Regions from separate parts of the Hominimerdicola intestinalis genome, predicted to be linked through region 2. Evidence: a T-box and tRNA genes for the amino acid it is inferred to sense, from the RefSeq annotation. Region 2 holds a T-box; the other holds one or more tRNA genes.
What was found. The T-box of region 2 lies ahead of hisS (histidine--tRNA ligase). A T-box ahead of a tRNA ligase gene usually reads a tRNA of that ligase, here a tRNA-His.

Region 1: it has a tRNA-His gene. The T-box ahead of hisS (histidine--tRNA ligase) is inferred to sense a tRNA for this amino acid. The anticodon was not compared.

What each region holds. Positions count from the first base shown of each region.
Region 1 covers NZ_BAAHNZ010000002.1:248,057-252,477, reverse strand. The annotation lists gene ACYQ0H_RS03580 (J domain-containing protein) at 1-471, shown strand, start outside; gene ACYQ0H_RS03575 (hypothetical protein) at 484-1,026, shown strand; gene ACYQ0H_RS03570 (TVP38/TMEM64 family protein) at 1,054-1,809, shown strand; tRNA gene ACYQ0H_RS03565 (tRNA-Gly) at 1,956-2,029, shown strand; tRNA gene ACYQ0H_RS03560 (tRNA-Arg) at 2,070-2,146, shown strand; tRNA gene ACYQ0H_RS03555 (tRNA-His) at 2,205-2,281, shown strand; gene ACYQ0H_RS03550 (Rrf2 family transcriptional regulator) at 2,981-3,424, shown strand; gene ACYQ0H_RS03545 (nuclear transport factor 2 family protein) at 3,689-4,421, shown strand, end outside.
Region 2 covers NZ_BAAHNZ010000001.1:23,347-27,767, reverse strand. The annotation lists gene ACYQ0H_RS00145 (peptidoglycan D,D-transpeptidase FtsI family protein) at 1-90, shown strand, start outside; gene ACYQ0H_RS00140 (nucleotide-binding protein) at 435-1,172, shown strand; gene ACYQ0H_RS00135 (methylglyoxal synthase) at 1,234-1,641, shown strand; T-box leader at 1,659-1,871, shown strand; gene hisS (histidine--tRNA ligase) at 1,993-3,339, shown strand; gene ACYQ0H_RS00125 (hypothetical protein) at 3,387-3,704, shown strand; gene ACYQ0H_RS00120 (hypothetical protein) at 3,704-4,216, shown strand; gene ACYQ0H_RS00115 (hypothetical protein) at 4,252-4,421, shown strand, end outside.

The DNA.
Region 1 (4,421 bases), on a different contig from region 2:
AAAATGAGTGAGGTCAATGCGGCATACGACCAGATAATGGCGGAACGCAGAAGCGGAGGATATTCATCAGGTTCTTCCTATGAAGGAGGATACGGGGCGGTCAATTATCAAGAGATACGGCGAATGATCCAGACGGGAGATATAACCCGTGCGGACGGGCTGCTTGATACAGTGCCTCAGCCTCAGAGGGGCGCAGAATGGTATTTCCTAAAGGGAAGCGTATGCTATACAAGAGGCTGGCTCAACGATGCGTATATAAATTTTCAAACGGCTTCTCAGATGCAGCCGGGAAATCCTGAATATCAGGCTGCGGTAAATCAGATGAATCAGCAGAGAGGCGGATTTATGAGAGGTAATCCTAATGTCGGTTATCAGAATCAGCCGGCAGGCTCGATGGACTGCTGTACTTCACTTTGCTGTGCCGACTGCTGCTGTGAAATGATGGGCGGAGATCTTATACCGTGCTGCTGATCGGAGGAGCATATGAGAAATAAACTGGCGTTTAAGGTATCTCTCGGAGGGATCGTTACGGCGGTATGCCTGTTTTCAATGTTCTGTACAGGTTTTCTTCCTATGCTTGATTATACTATTCCTACCTTCGCAGGCTTTCTTATGGTTATAATGATAGTTGAAACCAGCACAAAGTGGGCTGTAACTACGTATGCCGCAGTAAGCTTTCTGTGTCTGCTTATAACTCCGAACTATCAGGCTTCGCTGTTGTTTATTCTTTTTATGGGATATTATCCAATATTAAAATTTTATCTGGACAGAATAAAAAGCAGGGCTGCTTCGTGGACTGTGAAATACATAGTGTTCAATGCGGCGGCGTCGGCTTTTTATCTGCTGTTTCAGTTTGTTTTTGCCGGAGCCGATATGCTTGAGGGCATGGAAATGTTCGGAAAATACGCTATTATGGTTATGTGGTTGGCAGCTAACGCTTTTTTCTTTATTTATGACAGGCTTTTAGGTCAGCTGATCGACATATATGTAAACTGGTTCAGAAAAAAGATACTCAGAAGAAAATAGAATTTTCAAAAGAGAGAGCTGAATAATATGAAAGAAAAGGACAGCAAAACAAAAGAATACAGGCAGCAGGATAAGGAACGAAAGAGAAATACCGCCAAGCACCGTAAGAGAGTACAGATAATCAGTCTGATAGTTTTCTTTGCGGCTATGGCCGGCGCTACCTATCTTATGTGGCCTTTTATAAGTAGTCTGCGTACTGACGAGGGAATGGAAAGCGTAAAGGAAACCCTCAGCAGATACGGCGGACCGGTATCTGTTTTGATATTTACGGCAATACAGGCGCTGCAGGTAATTATAGCTATTGTCCCGCCGATCCAAATAGTCGGAGGATTGCTGTTCGGCTGGTTTTTCGGGGCTATTCTTTCCTTTGCGGGAGTTGTGCTGGGAAGTCTTGTGATCTTTCTTCTTGTAAAGAAAATAGGAACGCCGATCGTCGAAGCTTTTGTAGATGAAAAGCAGCTGAAAAAGTTTAAATTCCTTCAGGATGAAAGGAAGCTTACAGGTATTCTTATTGTACTGTATCTTATACCCGGAATACCTAAGGACGTATTGACTTATATAGTTCCCCTTACTAAAGTAAGCACAAAGGACTTTTTTATGTATGTAATGCCGTGCAGGCTTCCGGCAATTATAATGTCAACTGTTCTTGGCAGCAATGTCGGAAGCGGAAACTTTAAAATCGCTATTGGAATAGTTGCGGCGTTTATGGTAATAGGAATTATAGGTTTATTTTTTAAAGACACTATTTTAAACAAAATTAAGCAACATAAAAAGCAAAAGTAGGCGGTTATTCACAAAATTGACCGCCTTACGATTTTTTTATTGTTTTTTTGAAAAAAGGTATTGACAAGTTGGTTTTATTGTGGTATAATTAATTTCGTTGATTGAGAGATAATTTGAATGTAGCTTTGCTCGGCAAGTTAACATATGCGGGTGTAGTTCAGTGGTAGAACTCCAGCCTTCCAAGCTGGTCATGTGGGTTCGATTCCCATCACCCGCTCCAATATGCACCTTATGGTGCAATTTTTATGTATATCCTATGTGCGCCTTTAGCTCAGCTGGATAGAGCAACTGCCTTCTAAGCAGTAGGCCACTGGTTCGAGTCCAGTAAGGCGCGCCAATATTTTTAAGCACGGACGGCTGATTGCCGCCGAATCGTGCTTTTTTATTAGCTTATGGTGGGTATAGCGTAGTTGGTTAACGCGTCAGTTTGTGGCACTGAAGACCGTGGGTTCGAATCCCACTATCCACCCCATACAGCCTTAATACAATGTTATCAGGCATTAAAAAAGCGCATACTTTATGCGCTTTTTTAATGCCTGAATTGTTTTAGTTATAATCAAAAAGAGTATCAGTAATGTGCGGCTGATACTCTTTTGCTTTAATATATGATTTTGCTGTAAAGGTTATTTGTCAGAAATAGTCTTCATTGTTGGGAGAAAATCGGACATCTTGATTAATTCTCCTGTAAACTATATAATGTTATTTTTCTGGATTTTTAAATTTATAATTCGGTTCAACTTGAGTTGCATTTGCACCAGGTATGTGTATGATTTTTGTCTTATCATATTGAAATGTTATCATGTAAGAGTCGATAAACACCAAAAAATGGAAAAGTACAGTTGAAAATTTAAATAGGAATTCCTGAAACTGACCGATGAAATCGCAGTAAAAAAGGCTACAAGTCAGTTAGGTTTACAATATAACATACTTGCAGATTAAAGAAAAAATCGCAAGTTGGCAACAATATTGCCCGGCCCTGCTTCATGCCCGACACCTGAATGGAATTACTAAGGCTACCACCGGAATACAATAAAAAGAAAACCTGCTCTCTTTTTATTGCCCTGCCATCAGTTTAAATTCGTAAGGCATAAAAAGAGATTTGTTGTAACTCTTGATTTTACAACAAGGATATGCTATACTGTATTTAAAATAAAAATTCGGAGGTTTCATAATGCAAATTTCAAGCAGATTTACTATAGCAATTCATATATTTGCGTGTATAGATACATTTAAGGATAGTTACAAACTGACAAGCGATTTCCTGGCAGGTAGTATAAATGTAAATCCCGTTGTTGTCAGAAGGTTATTACAACAGCTAAAAGCAGCAGGACTTATTACTGTAGCAAGAGGAAGCGGCGGAGCTGCTATCGCAAAGCCGCTTGAAGAAATAACATTTCTTGATGTATATAACGCAGTAGAGTGCGTGGATAATGGTGAGTTATTCCACTTTCACGAAAATCCTAATGCCATGTGTCCTGTTGGCAGAAATATTCATAATGTACTTGATGAAAAACTTTATTGCGTTCAAAAAGCAATGGAAGCTGAAATGGATAATATCACTCTTGCCAAGGTTGCAGAAGATGTGCAGGAAATTATAGCAAAAGAAAATAATTAACTTTTAAAGCCGTGTTTTCAGACTTGAGAACACGTTTTTTTATAACCTTTTGGGGATGTTGAGAAAAATTCAATATAATTATGTTGTACCTATTGACATTACAACAAATTCGTGTTATAATGCTGTTGTAACAATAAACGTTACAACAAATTCATAAGGTTTCATAACGGCGAAGACTGTAAACCTTCTTCGCTAATAACGACAGTATGGCAGATAAAAGCCTGCTTTTGAAAATAAAAGTTCAAGAATTTGGAGGTAATTGCAATGAAAAACATCCATAAGGCACTCGAACTCATTAATACTTTTGCTGCCGGTGATACTGAAAAGGCTGCCAGCCTGCTTGCGGAGGGATATATTCAGCATAATCTCGCATACGGCACAGGTCGTGACGCTTTTGTAGGCTCGGTTGCTTACCTTGCGTCTGCTCCCGTAAAGACAACAGTAAATAACGTTCGTTCTTTTGAGGATGGAGATAAGGTGTTCCTACAGACCATATACAACTTTGCAGGTGCAGGTGATCAGGTTGCATTTGATATCTTCCGCTTTGACAATGATGGTAAGATTGCTGAGCATTGGGATAACCTTGCTGCTCTTGCTGAGCCAAACCCTTCCGGTCATACACAGACGGATGGCACAACGGAGATTAAAGACCTTGACAAAACAGAGGATAACCGCAAGCTGGTTGAAAACTTCCTCTATGATGTTATGCAGGGTAACAATCTCGAAAAAACACCGGATTACTTTGATGGTGATACCTATATTCAACATAACACCGCAATTGCCGACGGTGTGTCCGGCTTAAATGAAGCATTAGGCGCTCTTGCTGAGGCAGGAATTGAAATGATTTATGATAAAGTACACATGGTACTTGCACAGGGTAATTATGTTCTCGCAGTAAGTGAAGGTACTTACGGCGGCGCTCAAACAGCATATTATGACTTGTGGCGTGTTGAAAACGGTAAAATTGCTGAGCATTGGGATGTCATGGAAACGATTG
Region 2 (4,421 bases):
TTTTCGGTAATGCTTGAGGGAGGCGCAAACGCTAAAAATACCGTCGGCTTCCTGATAACGGCTGCAATGGACAGGGAGACGCAGTATTAGCAATTGAATCCGAAAATACGCCGAAGACCCGATACGGAAAATAAGTCTTCCGAAAAATAATACTCAAACGTTTTCGGAGATTTGATTTTAATCAAATGAACATTGTGCAATATAGCTAATAATCATGTAAAAAATTAATGTGAATTAACGATTTTATACTTTTTTGCAATTTAAGCTTTGACAATTTCAAATTCTGTGGTAAAATAAATAGTAGGTAACATCGGTTAGGGTCTTACCGTTTGACTGGTATTTTTTGTATTTTAACGGCTTCCCCCCGATGCTGATATGATATTTCATTCTGCGTTAAGGCGCAGTTCTGATAAACGAAAGGAGCAATAGGAATTATGTCAAAGATTATTGCAGTTACTTCGGGTAAGGGAGGAACGGGAAAATCCTCAATAAGCGCCTGTCTCGGCTACGCTCTTGCAAAGCAGGGAAACAGAACGCTTATAATAGAGCTTGACTTTGGATTAAGGTGTATGGATATTATGCTCGGTATGCAGGGAAATATTACCTATGACCTAGGAGATGTTCTTGAGGGTACCTGCGACGTTTACAAGGCTACAACCACCGTAAAGCTTGCTTCAAATCTAAGCGTTCTGTGTGCGCCGTCCGACCCGTTCGTTCAGCTCAAGGCGGAGGACATTGAAAAGATAACGTCTGAAATGAGAAAATATTTTGAATACATAATTATAGATACTTCTGCCGGTATCAACGGTTCGGTTTTTGATATTGTAACCAATTCCGATCTTATTCTTATAGTTACAACTCCGGATCCGGTATGCGTACGCGACGCAAGAATGATGTCTGACGAGTTTTATAAGAGGGGAAATCAGAAGCAGCGGCTTATAATCAATAAGGCGAGCAAGAGGATATTCGAGTTTGAGGAAATGGACGATCTTGACGCTATTATTGACACTGTAGGGGTTCAGCTGCTCGGAGTTATTCCTGAGGACAGCGCTATACCGCTTGCTACAGGAAAGGGCGCACCTCTTTCGTCAAGCTCTATGGGATTCCTTGCGTTTTCCGCTATTTCCAGGAGGATCAAGGGAGAGCATATTCCTATATCTATAAAGATCTGATAATATAAGGCATTTTCAGGAATTTAAAATTAACGACTTAATTGAATTGGGGGGACTTATATTGAATATTGCACTTATCGCTCACGATTCCAAAAAGGAGCTGATGGTACAGTTCTGTATAGCTTACTGCGGAATACTGAGCAGACATAATCTCTGCGCTACCGGAACTACGGCGAAGGTAGTCGGCGAGGCGACCGGACTTAAAATACAGCGCTACCTAAGCGGCTCGCAGGGCGGAGATCAGCAGATAGGAGCAAGAATTTCATGCAACGAGATCGACATACTTCTGTTTTTCAGAGATCCTCTTTCACCGAAGCCGCACGAGCCTAATGAATTTAATCTGCTCAGGCTATGTGACGTTCACAATATTCCGGTAGCTACTAACATTGCAACTGCCGAAGCGCTTATTCATTCTCTTGAGCGCGGCGATCTTGACTGGAGAGAGATCGTCAATCCTGCAAGGTATTGATTTTTTACAGCTGAATATAAAATGCGACGACGGGGAGAGTAAGTTTATTTTAAGCTTTTCAGCGAGGGCGGAGGGTGAAAGCGCCTAAGTTTTGGTAAATCGAAGGACGCCTCACGAGCTTGCGGCTGATAAAGGCCGTGCGTAGCCTCTGCGTTAAAGAGAAGATGAGCGGCAGGAATTTCTAAAATTTCTGCAATTAGGGTGGTATCACGATCACGGTCGTCCCTTTTTACAGGGGCAGACCGTTTTTGTATTTTATACGGCTCACTGACTGATATTATGTTGTTATCAGAAGTTTTCCGTACAAAAGCGGAACAGAAAACGAGTAAACCAGAAAGGACATGAAAAAATATGGCGTTATCAGTACAAAGACCAAAGGGAACTCAGGACGTTGTTCCTGCTGAGGTTTATAAATGGCATACAGCCGAGCAGATAGTCAAGGATACAGCCGAACAGTTCGGTTTTAGGGAGATACGCATTCCTACCTTTGAGGAAACAGGTCTGTTCGTGCGCTCGGTAGGCGATACTACCGACGTTGTTCAGAAAGAAATGTACACGGTTTCGGCTTCCGGCGGAAGCACCTTTACTCTCCGCCCCGAGGGAACTGCCGGAACTATAAGAGCGGTTATGGAAAACGGGTTACTGAATGAGGGTCTGCCTCAGAAGCTCTTCTATATTCTGTCCTGTTTCCGTCATGAAAAGCCTCAGGCGGGACGTTTAAGAGAATTTCACCAGTTCGGCTGCGAGCTTATAGGCGCGGCTGATCCGGCGGCTGACGCTGAGCTTATAGCCCTTGCTAAGTCGGTTATAGACAAAGCCGGGCTGAAAAATGTTGTGCTTAATATCAATTCGATCGGCTGTCCCGAATGCAGGGCGAATTATCATAAGGCTTTGAAGACTTATTTTTCCCAGTATAAGGATAAGCTCTGCGCTACCTGTCAGGAGCGTCTTGAGAAGAATCCTATGAGGCTGCTGGACTGTAAGTCAGACGAGGATAAGAAAATCGCCGAAGATGCACCGGTTATTCTCGATTATCTCTGTTCGGATTGTCAGGAGCATTTTGTCGGCCTGCAGGAAAACCTAAAGCTTATGGGAATAGATTATAAGATAAATCCGAGGATCGTAAGGGGACTCGATTATTATACCAGAACCGTTTTTGAGTTCATTACTACAGATATAGGAGCTCAGGGAACGGTATGCGGAGGCGGACGCTATGACGGTCTGATAGAAGCTCTCGGAGGGAAGCCTGCTCCGGCGCTTGGCTTCGGAATGGGTCTGGAAAGACTTATACTTACAATGCAGAAGCAGGGCTGCGAGTTTTTGGAGCCTAAGACCTGTGATATTTATATTGCCGCTATGGGAAAAGAGGCAAAGGAAAAAGCCTATAAAGTTATTTCTATGCTGAGGGAAGAAGGCTACAGAGCGGAATATGACCTTGTAGGAAGAGGACTTAAGGCTCAGATGAAGTACGCTGATAAGATAAAAGCCAGATATGTAATGGTACTGGGCGAAAACGAAATAAATACGGGATCGGCAAACGTAAAGAATATGAAAACCGGAGTTCAGACTCAGGTCAGTCTTGATGAAGGGCTTCTGGACGACTTCGGCGCCTGCTATTACGATATGCTAATGGAAGAGGACGAGATGTTCCGAAGCTTTGCAGAAAACTTCGGAAACAGCGATCGGGAGCAGCAGTGAACGGCTGTTCCGAATAAAGTAAGGATCAATGAAAGGAAGTATAAATTATGAGGTGCAAGCAGTGCGAAAAGGTAGCGGTTTGCGAGATAAAGACACCGCTGGAATACAGCTATGCCCTGGAGGCGCTGAGCAAAATGGTAAAGGCGGGAGAGCTTGAAATCACCTATCAGACCTGTCCTATGGAGCTGATAATACTCAAGGACGGCAGATTCTTTGCAGATAAGCTGTTCCATCAGTTCAGGTGTACAAAGTGCGGAACGGTCTACGGAATGTTTATAAACACCAAATGCGGCGGAGAGATAAAAATAAACGACAAGGTTTTTGATCCCTCCGATTATCCGGATAAAAAAGAGGAAGATAAATAATGCTGCTGATATTGCCTGTTAGCTACGAATTTGAAACGACGCTGACTCCTAAAAGAGTCGCCAGAAAGCTTGATGGAGAGATCGTAGAGCACAGACCGACTGTAAATATAATGTCGCAGGGAAAATTCATGAAAAGGTACCGTAACGAGTCTGTTTACTACGGCAGACGCTCCTCCCGAACCGATTTTCAGATATTTCATCATCAGGCGAAAAAGCGCGACGGCGGTACTACCGGATTTTACGGAAGGATCGAGAAAACTCCCGGCGGCTCAAAAATATCGGGAAAATTCAGAAAACCGCTTTATACATATGTTTTTGCAGTATTGTGGACGCTAATAGCAGCGCTTCTGGCTCTTACCCTGCTTGCGCTTGAAGAAAAGACAGGAGCAGTATGCTTTGCCCTTTTATGGGCGGCAGGTATCTTCTTTATGTTCTGGGACGATAAGAAGAAGTATTTAAGAATGTACCTAGATACGTTTCCGAAAGCGGCAGAGAATGAGGACGGCGGATAATAATCAGCTATAAAAATAAAAACCGAGGGTGAATAATGAAGGTTATATGCGGTACCTGCGGAAACAAATTTGATCCGCTTAAAAACGGAGGAATATGCGCACATTGCGGAATGAGAGTAAGCGGCGACGTTATTCGGGAGGCTGAAGAAAATAACGCCGTACAGGGCGAAAAGCTGAAGGATATTTTAAAAAGCTATCTTAACAG